Linked DNA regions of Formosa sp. Hel1_33_131. The protein of the gene in region 1 binds, or shares a complex with, the protein of each later gene. Links are inferred from orthologs where the notes say so. Each region holds a gene or a part of one and is shown on either strand. Other genes may lie near its edges. The genes, in order: pfkA and FORMB_RS03095.

Region 1 (10,862 bases):
GATTAATGTAACCTTAAATGATACGCTCTATGTTAAATCGGAGTTTAAAGGCGGTAAAAATTCGTTAGATGCCTTTGATCTAAATCTGTACTACACCATTGATGAAAACAATAAATCGGTTGTTGGTCTCAAGAAGTCGAATGCTAATTTTAAAAAGACCCCGTGGCTCATAAATGGGGCGCAAAACAAGCAAAACAAAATTATATTTGACAGATCTTTTGAGGAGATTATTGTCGATAACATAAACATGTCTTACGACAATGAAGACATTCTTTTAAATGCTGCTATTCAGGGGAGTCAAAATAAGGATATCAATCTTGATTTCACGAATGTTGATTTAGCCAAAGTAACCCCTACAATCAAAAATTTAAAACTCGGGGGTAATCTGAATGGGCAATTAAACATAAGCCAACTAGAAAGCGTCTATCTACCAAAATCTAGTTTGACTATTGATAATTTGGAAGTTAATGAATTTAATTTAGGATCCTTCAAAGCGGACATTCAAGGCAATCAATCGTTGACCAATTATGATGTCAATGTATCTTTAAAAGAGGGCGATTTGGAATCGTTATCAGTCGTTGGTTCTTTGGATGTGTCTGGAGAAAATTCAGAGCTCAATCTAGACATCTACTTTAATAAATTTATTTTAAATCCCTTAAACCCTTTTGGAGATGGGGTGATTACTAAAATTCGTGGCGACGTTTCGGGAATTGCAAACGTTAGTGGTCGTCTAGAAAAACCTCAAATTGAAGGGGTCTTAAGACTCAATAATGGAGGACTAGCGATTCCATATCTGAATGTAGATTATGGCTTTCAAAATAATACAATTGTTAATTTAAAGGAGCAACGTTTTATTTTTGATAAAGCGTTAATGCTCGATGTCGACTATGAATCTCAAGCGTCTCTAAATGGAAGCATCAGTCATATTAATTTTTCAAATTGGGCTTTAGATCTTCATATAGATTCGGACCGTTTATTGGTGCTAAACACGGATTTACAAGACGAATCGATCTATTATGGAACTGCTTTTGTAGATGGAACGATTGATGTTTCAGGTCCTACAGACCAATTATTTATTGAAGCGAATGTGACTACATCTGAAGGAACGATCTTTAAAATCCCTTTAAGTGACAATGAAATTTTAGCAGAAAAATCCTACATTCATTTTTTGAGTCCTGAGGAAAAATCGAATCAAAACAGTGGTCAAGCCTTAGTAGTGGATGATATTTCGGGAGTTGAGATGGAGTTTAATATGGATATAAACGATAATGCCGAAATTGAAATTGTACTCGATAAAGAAACGGGAAGTTCCATTATGGGGCGTGGAAATGGAAGTATGTTGGCACAAATAAATACGAAAGGGAAGTTTCAAATGTTTGGAGATTTTATTGTGCTCTCAGGGATTTATAACTTCGCATTTGGGCAAATTATACAAAAACAATTCAAAGTGGTGAAAGATGGTACACTTGCTTGGAATGGGAACCCTCTGAGTGCCGAAATAAATATCAAAGCCCTTTACGATGGCATTAGCGTCAATCCTTCCACATTATTAGATAACCCAATTAATCAAAGCATTCCAACAGAGGTTGAAATTCATTTAACAGGAGAATTAGAGCAACCCGATTTAAACTTTGACATACGATTTCCAAATATCAATTCCACTTTAAATAGTGAGTTAGCCGATCGATTACGCGATAAAGATAAACGTGAATTCCAGGCTTTATCGCTATTGGCAACGGGGTCTTTTAGAAGCGAACTGACTTTGGATTCACAAGATGCTTTTGGGCTCGTTTCAGATGGTGTGACCAATATGTTGAACGATTTGTTTTCGGATGATGATAATAAAGTCAAATTAGGAATTGATGTCGATTTAGGGGAAACCACTCCTGAGTATGAAACCGACAGTCGGGTAGGGGTCACAATCTCTACAAAGTTGAGTGATAATATACTTATCAACGGAAAGGTTGGAGTGCCCGTTGGTGGTGTGAGTGAAACCACGGTGGCAGGTGATTTTGAGGTAGAAGTTTTACTGAATGAAGATCGTACACTGTCTCTTAAATTTTTCAATAGAGAAAACAGCATTCAAAATTTTGGAGAACAAATTGGATATACCCAAGGGGTTGGTATTTCTTATAATATTGAATTTGATACCCTAAGGGAATTGTTTGAGGAATTGTTTAAAAATAAAAATAAACAATCCAAACCCGAAAATATCATAGAAGAGCCTGATTCAGGACTTCCTAATTATATCGATTTCAAGTAAATCAGCCCATCAAAACCTACTAATAATTAATTTTTTGGCTTTAAAATCAAATAGTTATTAACGAAAACGTTTGAATTTAAAGAAGAAAAGAAAATTGACTCCTACTTACGTTTTTTTAACTTATAAGTTTATTAATTTTACAACATAAACCATTACAACTATGGAAAATCAGATAAAAAAAATTGGTGTATTAACTTCCGGAGGCGATGCCCCTGGGATGAATGCAGCCATACGATCTGTTGCACGTGCCTGTGCCTATCACAACATTGAATGTGTTGGGATTTACAGAGGCTATGAAGGAATGATAGAAGGTGACTTTAAATCTTTAAATGCACGAAGTGTAAACCATATCATTAACAAAGGAGGTACTTTTTTAAAGTCTGCGCGTTCTGAAGAATTCAGAACAAAAGAAGGCCGTAAAAAGGCGTATGACCAACTTCAAAAAGAACAAATTGATGCCTTGGTATTAATTGGTGGAGATGGAACGTTTACGGGTGGTATGATTTTTAATGAAGAATTCAACTTCCCTATTATAGGGATTCCGGGTACTATTGATAACGATATTGTTGGAACCAACTATACACTAGGATACGATACAGCACTTAATACTGCGGTAGAAGCAATTGATAAAATTCGAGACACTGCCAGTTCGCATAGACGCTTGTTTTTTGTGGAGGTTATGGGGCGCGATGTGGGTCATATTGCTTTAAATGCAGGAGTTGGTTCTGGAGCCGAAGAAATTTTGGTCCCTGAGGAAGATTTAGGACTGGATCGTCTTTTAGAATCTTTAGAAAAAAGTAGACATACAGGGAAATCGTCTAGTATAGTTGTGGTTGCTGAAGGAGATAAAACAGGTAAAAATGTTTTTGAACTAAGAGATTATGTTGAAGAAAATTTAGAAGGTTACGACGTTCGTGTGTCTGTTTTAGGGCACATGCAACGTGGAGGGTCACCATCCTGTTTCGATAGAGTATTGGCCTGTAGAATGGGCGTCAAAGCCGTGGAGTCTTTATTGGAAGGTAAATTCAATTACATGGTTGGGACTGTCAACAATAAATTAGAATTATATCCTATTGACAAAGCAGTCAAAGGACATTCAACAATAGATGCTGAGCTTTTAAGAGTTTCAGATATCATGAGTATTTAATAACGAATTAATTAAAATAGAAATAAAATGTCAAAAGTAAAAATTGGAATTAATGGATTTGGTAGAATAGGAAGAATTGCTTTTCGTATTGCTGCAGGTAGATCTGACGTACAAGTCGTTGGAATTAATGATTTGTTAGATGTAGAGCATTTAGCATATCTTCTTAAGTACGATTCTGTACACGGTCAGTTTCAGGGAACCATTGAAGTGAAGAATGGAAATTTGGTAGTCAACGGGAATGAAATTCGTGTCTCTGCTGAACGCAATCCAGAAGATTTAAAATGGGATGCTGTGCAAGCAGACGTTGTTTTAGACTGTACTGGGATTTTCACAAACTTAGAAGGTGCTCAAAAGCATATTACTGCTGGCGCTAAAAAAGTGGCTATTTCTGCACCATCTGCAGATGCACCAATGTTTGTAATGGGTGTCAACCACAAAGAAATTACAGCAGATCATACGATCGTTTCAAACGCATCATGTACAACCAACTGTTTAGCACCACTTGCTAAAGTGATCAATGATAACTTTGGAATTGTAGAAGGATTGATGACCACTGTTCACGCAGCAACGGCGACTCAATTTACAGTAGATGGCCCGTCTAGAAAAGATTATAGACTTGGACGTGCTTCATTAAACAATATTGTACCAGCTTCTACAGGAGCTGCAAAAGCAGTTGGAAAAGTGATTCCAGAATTAAACGGTAAATTAACAGGAATGGCTTTTAGAGTTCCAACGGTAGATGTATCGGTTGTTGATTTAACATGTCGTTTAGAAAAAGGTGCTTCTTTTGAAGACGTGAAAGCAGCGATCAAGCATGCTTCAGAAAACGAATTAAATGGAATCTTAGGATACACTGAAGAAGGTGTAGTATCTCAAGATTTTGTATCGGAAACAAAGACAAGTACATTTGATGCCAATGCAAGTATGGGATTGAATGACAACTTCGTTAAATTGATCTCTTGGTACGATAATGAATATGGTTACTCTGCTAAACTAGTAGATTTAGCACATTATATTAGCGTACTATAATTTACATAATTTCTAAAAAAGAGGATGTCCGAAGAGTAGGAAATCTGTCATTCTGAACCTGCCTGACGGTAGGCAGTTTTATTTCAGAATCTGAAACAAGTTCAGATTGACAAAACAAAGTCTTTTTAGACATCCTCTTTTTTTTAATATTTAGAATATGATTTTTATAATAGACAGTGGTTCTACAAAATGTGATTGGATTGCAATAGACTCAGAAACTGGCGCCCCTCTTTTTGAAAAGCAACGTACCAAAGGTTTAAATCCAGCCATTATTTCTGATACAGATGCATTTAATGTCATCAAGGCAAACGCTATAATTTATGAAAATAAATTAAAAGTTTCTCACATCTATTTTTATGGCGCTGGCTGTGGTACTGAAAAACCAAGCAAGATGCTTAAAGATGTATTAGAGTCTATTTTTTTAAATGCTGAAGTTGTGGTAGAAGAAGATACCTATGCCGCTATTTATGCAACTGTTGGTGTGGCACACCGTCCCGCAGTGGTTTGTATTTTAGGAACAGGTTCTAACTGCACCTATTACGATGGTGAAAAAGTTGATCAAAGAGTCACATCACTTGGATATTCAATAATGGACGATGCTTCGGGTAATTATTTTGGAAGAAAACTGTTAAGAGATTATTATTTTAATCACATGCCACACGATTTGAAGCTCGTCTTCAAAACACGTTACAATGTCAATGAAGATGTAATTAAAAATAACCTTTACAAAAAACCGAATCCTAATGCTTATTTAGCAACGTTTGCTGAATTTATGATTCTTAATAAAGAATCTGATTATATCCAAAAGGTTATCAAGCAAGGGCTTCGTGAATTTGTAGAAAACATGATTCTACAATACGCGGAAGAAATCAAAACAGTTCCTGTTCACTTTGCAGGTTCGATTGCTTATTTTACTAAAGACGAAATCAAAGCAGTGGCTCAAGAATACGGATTTACTGTCGGTAATTTTGAAAGACGTCCAATTGAAGGCTTGGTGAGTTACCATGCAGAAATTGCCAAAAGCTCTTAGGTAATTATTTTATAGCAATCACACTAATTTCTACATTCACAAACTTCGGTAAGTTTGCCACTTCCACAGTTTCTCTGGCAGGAGCAGTAGCCTCATTAAAATACTGTGCATAAACGGCATTTATCGCTCCGAAAGAATTCATATCAGATATAAATATAGACGCCTTAATGACATTTTCAAAAGTCATATTTGCGGCTTCCAAAACTGCTTTTAGGTTTTTCATAACCTGCGTGGTTTCTACCTCAATTGAATCCATTACCAATTCTCCCGTTTCTGGATGCAATGCAATTTGCCCTGAAGTATATAAAGTGTTCCCCACTAAAACAGCTTGACTGTAAGGGCCAATAGGCTGCGGTGCTTTGTCTGTAGTTATAATCGTTTTCATGTGTCTTTATTTACAATTGCTTATCAGGTTGTTTTCGCTTTTCGTATTTGATATCTTTCAATATGCTGGATCTAATTCCAATAAAGAAATTCCAAGAACTTCGATTGCTAAATGGAATCCAAGAAAAATTCATTCGCCAGCTTTCTAAATCCCGTTCAAAACGCAACTGTGTATATGTAAAACCTTTATCCTTAAGGTCATATCCAGAAGACGCTCCGATACTCCATCGTGGCGACAGTTCTATATCTCCTGAAAACATCAACGAATGCGATGAAATCTCACTCTGACGCCTCGTATTGCTGTAGTTAACAGCATAGGCAAGTCGTAAACTCCAAGGGAGTTTGTAATTGTAAAGATCCGTTGGTCCTACCTCTTCGGAGGTATCCCTGTTATTTATCTGTTGGGCTGCAAAATCTTGCGATTTACCAAACATATCATCCGCACGTCCGCCACTTCGAATAGATTCATCTCTAGCTGCCGCATCATTGTTGGAATCATCTCCTTCAAAAGAATCACTAGACAAACTATAGCTCATGGTCATGTTTGCACTGGATAAGCGGAATAAACTACCACCGTTGTTAATATTGAACGTGTTGATTTTAGTGTTGTTATTATCTAAGGCATACGGATCTAAAGTTGCTCCAAAATTCAAACTCAATTTATTATCCAATAGCTGTGTTCCCCCCGAGACCCTTACAGGGCTCCAGTTCAATGAGTCGCCTGCAACATTATAATTTGTAGAGAAATTTAAGGAATTCAATAAAAACACCTTTTTTGCATCTGTGGCAGTCGTATCCCTGTCACGAACCTTTGCTTCCAAATTATTATTAAGTGATAACCCAACCGAGCTGGAAAAAACTTTCCCAGGCGTTCCACCTAGGGAACCTTCAAAACGTGTGTAATCGACTTGATCAGTCGTCACACCATCGGCACTTATGACTTCATAAGTTTCGTAATATTGATCAAATGCGGGATTGATATTATAGCTAATTGAAGGCCGCATCACATGTCGTATGGCCTGTATTTTTTTATCTTTTCCAAAATCAAACATTCCATAAACGGTGGTTCCTATACTAGTGCTAAAATTATACGTTCTGAAAGCATCAAACCCTTTTAAGGGAGTTGTGACCACTTCCTCGGTTTCTGTATCATACGATTTATTGATTGTATTGAAGGTCCAGTTTTCTTTGTAATTAGTGCTGGCGCTCATACTAAAATGTTTAAAAACTTTAAAATTTGTACTCAAAGGAATAGAATGTTGAAACCCTGCTTTGGCTTCGTCAAACATTGCTCCTGTTAAAAATAAAGAATCTGTCGTTTGAATACTATTTTCTCCACGCACACTGTATTGTAAATTAATATTATGAATCGCCCCTTTTTTACTCCCAGTTTTTGGTGCAAAGGGGTAAATTCTGTCGATACTTCCTTGAAATGTTGGCAAGGTCATATTGATGACTTTCGTATTTGTGTTTTGAGAGTGGGTTGCGGACAAGCTTATATTTACTTGTGGTTCTCCTTGAAATGTTTTGGAATAGGAAACAGAGGACGACAAAGAGTTATTTAAAAAATTTGAAGAATTGAGCTGATTTACAGATTCTTGAAAATAGGTACTAGAACCTAAGTTTACAGAAGCCGAAAACCGTGAATTTGGACTTGACTTTGAATCTTGACTTTGATTCCATCGTAAATTATAGATGGTGCTTTTTGAGTAATCAGGAAATCCTCGTTCGCTATTTATAAGATTTTCATACCGAAAACTTAGAGAACCTCTAAATTTATAACGCACGGCATAATTACTTTCAAGGCGAATTCCGTAACTCCCATTCGTATAGTAATCTCCAAGTGCTGCAAGGTCAAAATAATCACTGATCGCAAAATAATACCCTCCATTTTGAAGGAAATAACCACGATCGCTTTGCTCTCCAAATGAAGGAAATAACACCCCCGAAGTTCGTGTTTGAGACAGTGGGAAAAAAGCAAACGGCAATCCAATAGGAGTGGGGACATCTGCAATAAATAGATTGGTAAGTCCTGTAACTACTTTTTTACCAGGCACAATTTTCGCTTTTCGCAATAAAAAATAATATTCTGGATTCTCTTCGTTTTCTGAAGTGGTGAATTTAGCACGCTTTACAAAATAGACAGAGTCATTTTCTTTTTTGGTCAAATTGGAAATAATACGTCCGCCTTGTTGTTCTGTTTTTGAATTCCAAATCAGTGCTTTTTTTGTTTTCATATTAAAAGCAATTGAATCGGGTTCCACAACATCACTCCCTTGTTTAAATACAGGATGTTGGCTATAATTCCCCATCGAATCTTTTAAACGTCCAGCATACACAATGTCTTTTCCGTAATCAATAACAATCACTCCCGCTTTGATATCCATGTCTTTATATTGGATTTCAGCTTCGTTGTAAAGGTATATTTGTTGTGTTTTTTGATTGACAGAAGTATAGTCTTTGGCTTTATAGGTGACAATCGCTTCCAATAATTTCTTTGGTTTTGAGAGACTGTCATTGACAATAGAATCTGTTTCGATACGTTTTACTTCCTGAGTAGGAATCGAATCGTTTTTCACTTCCAACTCCTTAGAAGCAGGAATTTCAGTGGATGGTTTTGGGTTGGGAATATCCTGAGCCATGCCTACACTGTTAGTAAACACTGTAAAACTTAAAGAAAAAACTAGTTGAAAGAATCTTGTTTTCAATGCTTTTAAGAGTATTTTTGTATTATATGACTCGATTTTTGAAAAACCAAAGTTACGGATATTTTTTTTTGATTTTTATATTTTAACCATTCGATTCACAGGCAAATTAATCAACATGCATAAGCAAATAAAATTCTTTTTAGTATTCCTTTTATTTTTTGGAATATTCAAAGGGTACTCACAAACAAATAACAAACCCTTTATCGTTGTTTTAGACGCAGGCCACGGAGGTAAAGATCCGGGGAGACCCACTAAATTCGGGTATAAAGAAAAGGATATTGCTTTAAAAATTGTGTTAAAAATAGGTGAAAATTTAGAAAAATATAAAAACGTAAAAGTCATCTACACTCGAAAAACGGATGTCTTTATAGAATTAAGGCAACGCGCAAAGATTGCCAATAAAGCCGATGCTGATTTATTTGTCTCCGTGCATTGCAACGCACACAACTCTCAGGCCTATGGTACCGAAACCTATGTTTTGGGACTTGGTAGAAGCGAATCTAACTTTAGAGTTGCCAAGGAAGAAAATGAAGTTATTTTCTACGAAGATGACTATGAAACAAACTATGAAGGTTTTGATCCAAATTCCCCTGAAACCCTCATCGGGTTGACGCTTATGCAAGAAGATTATTTGGACCAAAGTATTCTGTTGGCTCGTAACATTCAAGACAACTTTACCAATAGATTAAAACGTAAAAACAGAGGCGTTAAACAAGCGGTTTTTTGGGTGTTACACAACACTTATATGCCAAGTGTTTTAATTGAAACAGGCTTTATAACTAATAGAAGTGAAGGAGATTATTTAAACTCTGTTGTAGGAAATAACAATATCTCAAAAAGCATATCGGATGCTATCGTAGATTATAAATCTAATTTAAATACAGCAATATCGGTAGAGGAGATGGTTGAACCTCCGTTGACAACAGATGTACCTGATAAAATTCCCACATCTATAGATACATCCATAATATTTAAAGTTCAAATTGCGGCGGGCTCTAAAAAATTAGTCACCAAATCATATAATTTTAAAGGATTAAACCCTATTTCAAGAACCAAGTCTAAAAAAGTTTACCGTTACTTTTACGGCAATACTTCAAGTTATGAGGAAGTTCTTATGTTAAAAAATGAAGCAATTACCAAAGGATATAAAAGTGCTTATGTTGTAGCCTATAAAAACGGTAAAAAGATAGCAGTTAAATCCGCCTTAAAATCTACGGAATAATAGACCCTATTATTTCAATATTATTCATAAATTTGTAAGAAGAAAAAACTATCATATTGAAATTATCTAAGGAAATTAAAACGGCTATTTTAGTCATCTCAGGAATATTACTTTTTGTATTTATTTTTTACTATTTAAAAGGTGAGAACATACTTGATAACTCTAAAAAAATCACTGCAATTTATGACAATGTTGAAGGACTGGCGCCATCTGCTGCGGTTACCATTAATGGTCATAAAATAGGGAAAGTGCAATCGATAGATTTTACAAACGATCGCTCTGGAAAATTAAACGTTAATATGCTTATTGACAGTGACTTCGAATTTTCAAAAAACAGTACAGCTCAACTTTACGAAGCGGGTCTTATTGGTGGGAAAGCCATTGCAATCATTCCTGCATTTGATGGGGCACCATCCATAGAATCTGGAGACATTCTAAATTCTGATGTAAAACCAGGACTCACGGATTTGGTCAATCAACGGTTGACACCATTGCAAGAAAAAATGGAAACCATGATGGTCAGTGCAGATTTATTATTGGTGAATCTCAACACACTTTTTGACACACAAACCAAAAATAACATAAAATCAAGCATCGCTGAACTAAGCACAACAATTGCCTCTTTCAAATCCACTTCTGAATCCTTGAACGGTTTAGTAGTTGATAATACATCAGCGATTGGAGAAACGATCACAAATTTCAATAAAATATCGGAGGATTTAACAACCCTAAGTACTTCATTGGCAGCGGCTGATTTAGACACCATCATGGTAAATTTAAAGTCTACGATTTCTAGTTTCGATCAATTATTGACAAGTATCGAAAATGGAGAAGGATCAGTTGGAAAGCTCATGAAAGATGATGCAGTCTATAACAACCTTGAAGGGGCGACCAAACAATTGGAAGAACTTTTAGAAGATATGAAGTTAAATCCGAAGCGTTATGTGCATTTTTCTCTATTTGGGAAAAAAGCCAAACAATACGATTCTGAAGGGAATGAAATAAAGACTAAAAAATAACAAAAATTAACCAAATGAATTTTTTGCCAAATATCATTTTTGCAATTATACTTGTTTTAG
Region 2 (8,533 bases), 1.6 Mb from region 1 along the record:
TAAAAAACGTACTTTTGATTATTATTAATTTAGACAGTAAAGCTAAATTTTATTTATTGATTGTTGAAGAAAACTCTGATAAAAATAATCGTTGTATTTGTAATGACTTGTTTTTTTACGGCATGTAATGTTGTAAAACGGGTTGAGGCTACCGATTATTTGTTGACTGAAAACAGTTTCTACATCAACGGTCAGAAGAAAAAATCAGAGGAACTCAACAATTTATCTTTTCAGAAAAAGAATGCTGCACTGCTTGGAATTCCCTTGCGATTGCATATTTATAATTTAGCACGCCCCCACAAAGATTCGCTCTTTGAGGCTTGGCTTCAAAAAAATCCCAAACGAAAACAACGTTTAATTTCTAAACTTTCAGAAAAACAACTCAATCAGTTAAAAACCTCATCGCTAGGGTTAAATCGATGGTTGAAAAATACGGGGGAAGCACCTATACTTTTAGATTCTTTAAAAATAAATAAAACGAAACTAAACTTAGAACGCTATTATTTTGCAAATGGGTGGTTTGACAGAACTGTTGATTTCAAAGTGGATACTGTCGGATTAAAAAGAGCTGCATTAAGGTTTGAGATCGAGACTGGAACCCCTTATGAAATTGGAGAAATTTCGGAACGGATTGACTCCCCAGTAATCGATACTTTATATGCGAATTTAAAATCAGGTTCTTATCTAAAAACAGGTGAGCAATTTAAAATATCAAATTTTGACAACGAACGAAGCCGTCTGACCACGGCATTTAGAAACTCAGGAGCTTACCATTTTGCAGAAGAATATATCCGCTACGAAAATGACACGATTGGAATAAAAAATAAGGTAAATGTTAAGATGAAAATTCAGGATCGGATTATTCGAAATGACGATTCCATTGTACGTGTGCCGTTTCAAACCTACCGAATTAAAGCTGTGAATATTTATACGGATGCTACTTTTGAAAACCGTTCAAAAACTGTTTCAGATTCTGTAAGTTACAACAACTATAATGTGTATGCTTATAAAAAATTAAAGTACAAACCTGAAGCGTTAACCGATGCCGTACTGATCACAAAAGGGAGTGTGTTTAAAGACTTGGACCGCGCACGCACCTATCGCTACCTGAACGAACTAAGAACGTTTAAATACCCTAACATTGAATATGTAGAAAACCCACAAGATACCACGCTGACTGCTAATATTTATTTAACCCCAAAGGAAAAGTACGGTTTAGGGTTTGATGTGAGTGTTTCACAAAGTAACATACAAAAAGTAGGACTATCCTTTACGACGGGCGTTGTCATTCGCAATATTTTTAAAGGAGCAGAAACCCTTCAAATTTCGGCATTGGGAGCTATTGGAGCATCAAAAGATGGTGCAAGTGCAGAGGATGGTTTTTTTGATATAAATGAGCTTGGAGCTGACATCAAAATAAATATTCCTCGTTTGTTTTTTCCGCTGAATACCGACAAAATTATTCCAAAATATATGTCTCCTAGTACACAAATTAGTACAGGATTTACAGGACAAACAAATATTGGTTTGGACAAACAAACTTTTAATAGTGTTTTTAGTTATAAGTGGTTTCCGTCGGAAAAAGTCACAAACACACTTGATTTAGTCAACTTACAATACGTGAGAAACCTGAATCCAACCAACTATTTTAGCGTGTATCAAAACTCCTTCAATCGGCTTCAATCCATTGCTCTTGAATCCTATACAACCCCAAACGAATTTTTGAGTACTAACAGCAATGGACAACAATCTTTAATTGAATCGCGCGCGGATGAATTTATCAATTTAGTGAATTCTGATCTTGCATATAAAACCTCCAACCCTAATGAATATCAAACGGTTCGGAACATTCAGGAACGAAAAAGCCGATTGGTTCAAGACAACTTTATTCTGGCAAGTAATTTTAATTATGTTCGAAACAGCCGAGAAAACCCTTTCGATACTGATTTCTCAATTTTTAGAGTAAAATTTGAACTCGCTGGAAATTTGCTTTATACCGCATCAAAATTATTGAATCTTGAAAACAATTCGGAAGGTGCATATAAAGTAAGTGGTGTTCCTTTTTCTCAGTATATTAAATCCGAAATAGACCATATTAAACTTTGGGATTTAGGCCGTAGTAATGTGTTGGCTTTACGCAGCTTTTTTGGAATCGCAATCCCCTTAGGAAATGCGACAAGCATCCCGTTTTCTAAAAGTTTTTTTGCAGGAGGTTCCAACGACAACAGAGCATGGACGGCTTATAATTTGGGCCCTGGAAGTTCTGACAATAACAATGAGTTTAACGAAGCAAATATGAAACTTGCTTTTAGCTTGGAGTACCGTTACAACTTATTTGGAAATCTGAATGGTGCCTTTTTTATGGATGCTGGAAACATTTGGAATGTCTTAGATGATGTCACAGACACCAAGGCTACTTTTGACAACCTTAAATCTTTAGAAGATATTGCGATAGGTGCAGGAATCGGATTGCGTTACGATTTTAGTTTTTTCATACTAAGGTTTGATACCGGCTTTAAAGCCTATGAACCTACTTTTGGAGATCAAAATCGTTGGTTAAATAACTTCAATTTTAGCAATGCCGTTTACAACATTGGGATCAATTATCCGTTTTAGAAATTCCAGATTAGCTATATCGTTTTCGTATAATAATCGGCTAATCACATCCAATAAACTTTCCGAAATTATTTAAAATCACTACTTTTACGGCTACAACAAAAACAATCAAAATGAGTCACAACATTAAACCAGGCGTTGCTACAGGACGCGAAGTTCAAGAGATTTTTAAACTTGCTAAAGAAAAAGGATTCGCCCTTCCAGCGGTGAATGTTATTGGCTCAAACACAATTAACGGTGTTCTTGAAACTGCAAAAGAATTAAATGCTCCCGTAATTATTCAGTTTTCTAATGGCGGTGGACAATTTAATGCCGGAAAAGGTCTTTCTAACGAAGGTCAAAAAGCAGCAATTGCAGGATCCATTGCAGGTGCTAAACACATCCATGAAATGGCGTTAGCTTATGGCGTTCCTGTCATTTTACACACGGATCACTGTTCGAAAAAATTATTACCTTGGATTGATGGTTTATTAGATGCGAGTGAAGTTCATTTTGCACAAACTGGCAAATCATTATACAGCTCTCACATGATTGATTTATCTGAAGAGCCGATTGAAGAAAATATCGAAATCTGTAAAACTTATTTAGAGCGCATGTCCAAAATGGGGATGACACTTGAAATTGAATTAGGAATTACAGGTGGTGAAGAGGATGGAGTTGACAACAGTGATGTTGATGTTTCAAAATTATATACTCAACCCGAAGAAGTTGCTTATGCTTATGAAGAGCTTAGTAAAGTGAGTGATCAGTTTACGATTGCGGCTGCTTTTGGAAATGTGCACGGTGTGTACAAGCCCGGTAATGTAAAATTAACTCCGAAAATTCTTAAGAATTCTCAAGAGCACATTACTGAAAAGTATGGTGTTTCAGAAAACCATATTGACTTCGTATTTCATGGTGGATCTGGATCAACTGTCGAAGAAATCAGAGAAGGAATTTCGTATGGTGTGATCAAAATGAATATCGATACAGATATGCAATACGCATTTATGACTGGAATTCGTGACGATTTCAAAGCAAACGAAGCTTATTTAGCAGCACAAATCGGAAATCCTGACGGTAGTGATGTTCCAAATAAAAAATATTATGACCCGAGACGTTGGTTACGTGAAGGTGAAAAAGCATTCATCGCTAGACTTAAAAAAGCATTTGAGGATTTAAATAATGTCGATACATTATAAAATTTGTGTAGTTTTGTACTTTAATTTTACCGTTTAGACACTAATATATGGCTTGGTTCAAAAGAAAAGACAAAGGAATTCAAACACCTACAGAGGCAAAACGTGACACACCCAAAGGGCTTTGGTACAAATCCCCTACTGGTAAAGTCATTGAGACGGACGAATTAGAAAGAAATTTCTACATCAGTCCAGAAGATGGTTACCACGTACGCATAGGAAGTAATGAATACTTTGAGATGCTTTTTGATGATAATACATTCAAAGAGTTGGATCCGAATATTACTTCCAAAGACCCTTTAAAGTTTGTAGATAACAAGGCTTATACAGATCGCCTGAAGGCTGCGCAAGCAAAAACAAACCTTAAAGATGCTGTACGAACGGCTGTTGGAAAATCCAAAGGGAAAGAGCTGGTCATCGCTTGTATGGACTTTAGTTTTATTGGAGGCTCAATGGGATCTGTTGTTGGAGAAAAAATTGCTCGTGCTGCGGATCATGCGCTTCACAACAATTTACCTTTCATGATTATTTCTAAATCTGGAGGTGCTCGAATGATGGAAGCTGCTTTATCGTTAATGCAACTGGCTAAAACTTCTGCGAAACTCGCACAACTCGCCGATGCGAATATTCCTTATATTTCTCTATGTACCGACCCCACTACTGGTGGAACGACGGCTTCATTTGCAATGTTAGGCGATATTAATATTAGCGAACCTGGAGCGCTCATTGGTTTTGCAGGCCCTCGTGTGGTTAGAGACACTACTGGTAAAGAATTGCCAGATGGATTTCAAACGGCCGAATTTGTAAAGGAACATGGATTTTTAGATTTCATCACTCCGCGTAGTGAACTAAAAAATAAAGTGAACCAGTACATTGATTTAATTTCAAATCAACCCCTTAGAGCTTAAGTAAACAAAGTATAAAAATCATAGATGCAATAATTATAATACCTTTGTTGCATCATTACTTTAAATATTATTAACCAAAATAACCAATACGATGAAAACTTTTACAAAAATTAGTATGTTACTGCTTGCAATGATTACAATTTTCTCTTGCAACAAATTAGATGAATTAACAGAGTTTGATATTACCCAAGATTTTTCCACAGCTGTTAATGTGAATGTTGTTGAAGATTCCGCTGGAGCTGCTCAAACTTGGTCGCAGTCCTCAACAATCAACCTAGCAACAAATGATGAAATTCAATCAAATTTAGATTTGATTCAAGATGTTAAGCTTAACTCTTTAACGTTTAAAGTTATTAATTTCACAGGCGTAGAAGGTGCGATTGCGACAGAAGCTTCTATAAGCTTTGGCGATACTGTAATTGCAGTTGCTGACATCACCCTTGAAGACAGTACGACTATTTACTCTATTGGAAGTTCTTCAGAACTAAATGCAATTGCAAACGATTTAAAAAACGCGACTCAAATTTCAGCAACGGTAAGCGGTACTGTGACAAGTACACCCGTACAATTTGATGTTTTCATATCTCTAGATGTGACGACCACTATTGATGTCTTGTAATTAGACGTTTTATCACAAGCATAAAAAACGAGCCTTTGGGTTCGTTTTTTTTGGATTAAAGTCACTAACTAAAGTCCATTGATGCACCGAAATAAAAAATAAAACGACAAGGCTTAAATAAGCGAAAATCACTATATTTGCAACTTAATTACGATAGACGTAGTTAACGCATAAAAATTATTTAAATAATATTGGAATGTATTTAACGAAAGAAGCTAAAGAGAAACTCTTTAAAAAACACGGAAAAGATGCCAAAGACACGGGATCTTCAGAAGGACAAATTGCACTATTCACAGAAAGAATCAATCACTTAACTGAGCATTTAAAACAAAATCGTAAAGATTACAACACAGAACGCTCATTAGTTAAACTAGTTGGAAAACGTCGCTCATTATTAGACTACTTAATGAAGTCAGATATCTTGAGATATCGTGCGATCGTCAAAGAATTAGGATTAAGAAAATAAGATTACAAACCACGCTTTATGCGTGGTTTTTTAAGTTTTAACACTTTTATAGTTCATAAATAATAGAAGAAGCTAATTAGAGTTTTTCATTGGTCACACCACACAACGACAACAACACAACACCAATGTTTAATTAGAACAAAAAATTATGATACCAAAAGTATTTAAAGAGGTCATTGACCTCGGCGATGGAAGAGAAATCTCTATCGAAACGGGCAAGCTCGCAAAGCAAGCCCACGGATCCGTAGTCGTACAAATGGGGAAAGCCATGTTGTTATGTACTGTGGTCTCAAACTACAAACAATCGGATGTCAACTTTTTACCTTTAACGGTAGATTATCGCGAAAAATTTGCAGCAGCAGGTCGTTATCCAGGTGGATTCTTCAAAAGAGAAGCACGCCCTAGTGATGGAGAAGTTTTAACGATGCGTTTAGTGGATCGTGTATTACGTCCATTATTCCCTAAAGATTACCACGCAGAAACACAAGTAATGATTCAGTTGATGTCTCATGACGAAGATGTGATGCCCGATGCTCTTGCAGGTTTAGCGGCATCTGCAGCCATTCAATTAAGTGATTTCCCATTCGAATGTCCAATTTCTGAAGTACGTGTTGCTCGTGTAAATGGTGAATTCGTAATCAACCCAAGCCGTGCACAATTGGTAGATTCTGATCTTGAAATGATGATCGGTGCCTCTGCAGATTCTGTGATGATGGTAGAAGGTGAAATGGATGAAGTTTCTGAAGAAGAAATGGCAGACGCTATTAAGTTTGCACATGAAGCTATTAAGATTCAAGTTGCTGCGCAAGTACGTCTTGCTGAAGCATTTGGAAAGAAAGAAGTTCGTGAATATGATACTGCTGAAGTCAATGAAGACTTAGAGCAACGTATTCATGCTTTAGCGTATGACAAATGTTATGCGATTGCTAAAAAAGGAACTTCAAAAGCAGAACGTAGCACTGCATTTGCTGAAGTTAAAGAAGATGTGAAAGCTTCTTTTACTGAAGAAGAAAATGAAGAATTTGGTCACTTGGTTAGCGGATACTACAGTAAAGCTGAAAAAGAAGCCGTACGTGAATTAACACTGAGTGAAGGTGTTCGTTTGGATGGACGTCAAACAGATGAAATTAGACCAATTTGGTGTGAGATCGATTACTTACCTTCTACACACGGTTCTGCAATCTTCACACGTGGAGAAACGCAAGCATTAGCAACAGTAACTCTTGGAACTTCCAGAGATTCAAACAAAATTGATATGCCTTCTTATGAAGGTGAAGAGAATTTTTATTTACACTACAACTTCCCTCCTTTCTGTACGGGTGAAGCAAGACCTTTAAGAGGAACTTCGCGTCGTGAAGTAGGACATGGAAATCTTGCACAAAGAGGCTTAAAAGGAATGATCCCTGCGGATTGTCCTTATACCGTTCGTGTGGTTTCTGAAGTATTAGAATCAAACGGATCGTCTTCTATGGCAACTGTTTGTGCAGGTACAATGGCATTGATGGATGCAGGGGTTAAAATTGCAAGACCAGTATCTGGAATCGCGATGGGATTAATTTCTGACGGCGACCGCTATGCTGTATTATCTGATATTTTAGGGGATGAAGATCACTTAGGAGATATGGATTTTAAAGTGACTGGTACTTCCGAAGGAATTACAGCCTGTCAAATGGATATTAAAATCAAAGGATTGCCTTACGAAATTCTTGTAAATGCTTTGAAACAAGCACGTGCAGGTCGTTTACATATTCTTGATAAAATAACAGAAACAATTGCTACTCCAGCGGAAGATGTGAAACCACACTCTCCAAAAATGGTAACAAGAGTGATTCCAAATGAATTTATTGGAGCACTTATTGGACCTGGTGGAAAAGTAATACAAGAACTTCAAAAAACAACAGGAACTACCATTGTAATCAATGAAGATCCTGTAACAGAAGAAGGAATTGTTGAAATTCTTGGAACAGATCAAGATGGTATTGATGCTGTTTTAACAAAAATTGATTCCTTGATGTTCAAACCAACTGTAGGAGAATCGTACCAAGTTAAAGTGATTAAAATGCTTGACTTTGGAGCGGTTGTAGAATATATGGATGCACCAGGAAACGAAGTGTTACTTCACGTAAGTGAGTTGGCATGGGAACGTACTGAAAACGTATCTGATGTTGTGAATATGGGTGATATTTTTGATGTGAAGTATTTTGGACAAGATCCAAGAACACGAAAAGAAAAAGTATCGCGTAAAGCTTTGTTAGAAAAACCAGAAGGGTATGTTGCAAGACCACCAAGAGATGATAAACGTTCTGGTGGACGTGACAATCGCGGACGTGATAACAGACGCTAATACACATTAAGTTTTAACTTAATCAAATCAAAAAACCGTTTTTAATTTAAAAACGGTTTTTTTTGTAACATTTAGTCTCTAATGCACGTATAACCTAATGATACACCCATTAACCAATTTAAAAACAAATCCTTTTAAATGAGACAGCTAAAAATTACCAAGCAGGTTACCAATAGAGAAACTGCGTCCCTAGATAAATACCTTCAAGAAATTGGAAAAGTTGATTTAATTACAGCCGATGAAGAAGTAGAATTGGCACAGCGTATTAAAGCGGGGGATCAAATTGCTTTGGAGAAATTAACCAAAGCCAACTTACGTTTCGTTGTATCGGTTGCCAAGCAATATCAAAATCAAGGTTTGACGCTTCCCGATTTAATTAATGAAGGAAATTTAGGATTGATC

The links.
Region 2: pfkA (region 1) and FORMB_RS03095 share a complex: the UniProt entries of both Bacillus subtilis proteins name them as parts of the possible RNA degradosome complex. The link is inferred for Formosa sp. Hel1_33_131 from one-to-one orthologs.

What each region holds. Positions count from the first base shown.
Region 1 is NZ_CP017260.1:2,310,165-2,321,026, forward strand. What follows is about bases 1,565-4,416. They hold pfkA (6-phosphofructokinase), read left to right. Parts: upstream 1,565-2,423; coding sequence 2,424-3,410; downstream 3,411-4,416. Other genes in these bases: FORMB_RS10670 (translocation/assembly module TamB domain-containing protein), read left to right, coding at 1,565-2,263; gap (type I glyceraldehyde-3-phosphate dehydrogenase), read left to right, coding at 3,438-4,416. Outside these bases: more of FORMB_RS10670, read left to right, coding at 1-1,564; more of gap, read left to right, coding at 4,417-4,439; FORMB_RS10685 (N-acetylglucosamine kinase), read left to right, coding at 4,597-5,469; FORMB_RS10690 (RidA family protein), read right to left, coding at 5,474-5,854; FORMB_RS10695 (putative LPS assembly protein LptD), read right to left, coding at 5,865-8,495; FORMB_RS10700 (N-acetylmuramoyl-L-alanine amidase family protein), read left to right, coding at 8,677-9,783; FORMB_RS10705 (MlaD family protein), read left to right, coding at 9,840-10,802; FORMB_RS10710 ((Fe-S)-binding protein), read left to right, coding at 10,817-10,862. UniProt on the Bacillus subtilis protein: Catalyzes the phosphorylation of D-fructose 6-phosphate to fructose 1,6-bisphosphate by ATP, the first committing step of glycolysis.
Region 2 is NZ_CP017260.1:693,089-701,621, forward strand. Bases 5,537-8,533 are described here. They hold FORMB_RS03095 (polyribonucleotide nucleotidyltransferase), read left to right. Parts: upstream 5,537-5,935; coding sequence 5,936-8,131; downstream 8,132-8,533. Other genes in these bases: rpsO (30S ribosomal protein S15), read left to right, coding at 5,537-5,787; FORMB_RS03100 (sigma-70 family RNA polymerase sigma factor), read left to right, coding at 8,270-8,533. Also shown: translocation and assembly module lipoprotein TamL, read left to right, coding at 103-2,616; fbaA (class II fructose-bisphosphate aldolase), read left to right, coding at 2,730-3,797; accD (acetyl-CoA carboxylase, carboxyltransferase subunit beta), read left to right, coding at 3,845-4,702; FORMB_RS03085 (hypothetical protein), read left to right, coding at 4,794-5,321; more of rpsO, read left to right, coding at 5,518-5,536. UniProt on the Bacillus subtilis protein: Involved in mRNA degradation. Catalyzes the phosphorolysis of single-stranded polyribonucleotides processively in the 3'- to 5'-direction. Necessary for competence development in Bacillus subtilis.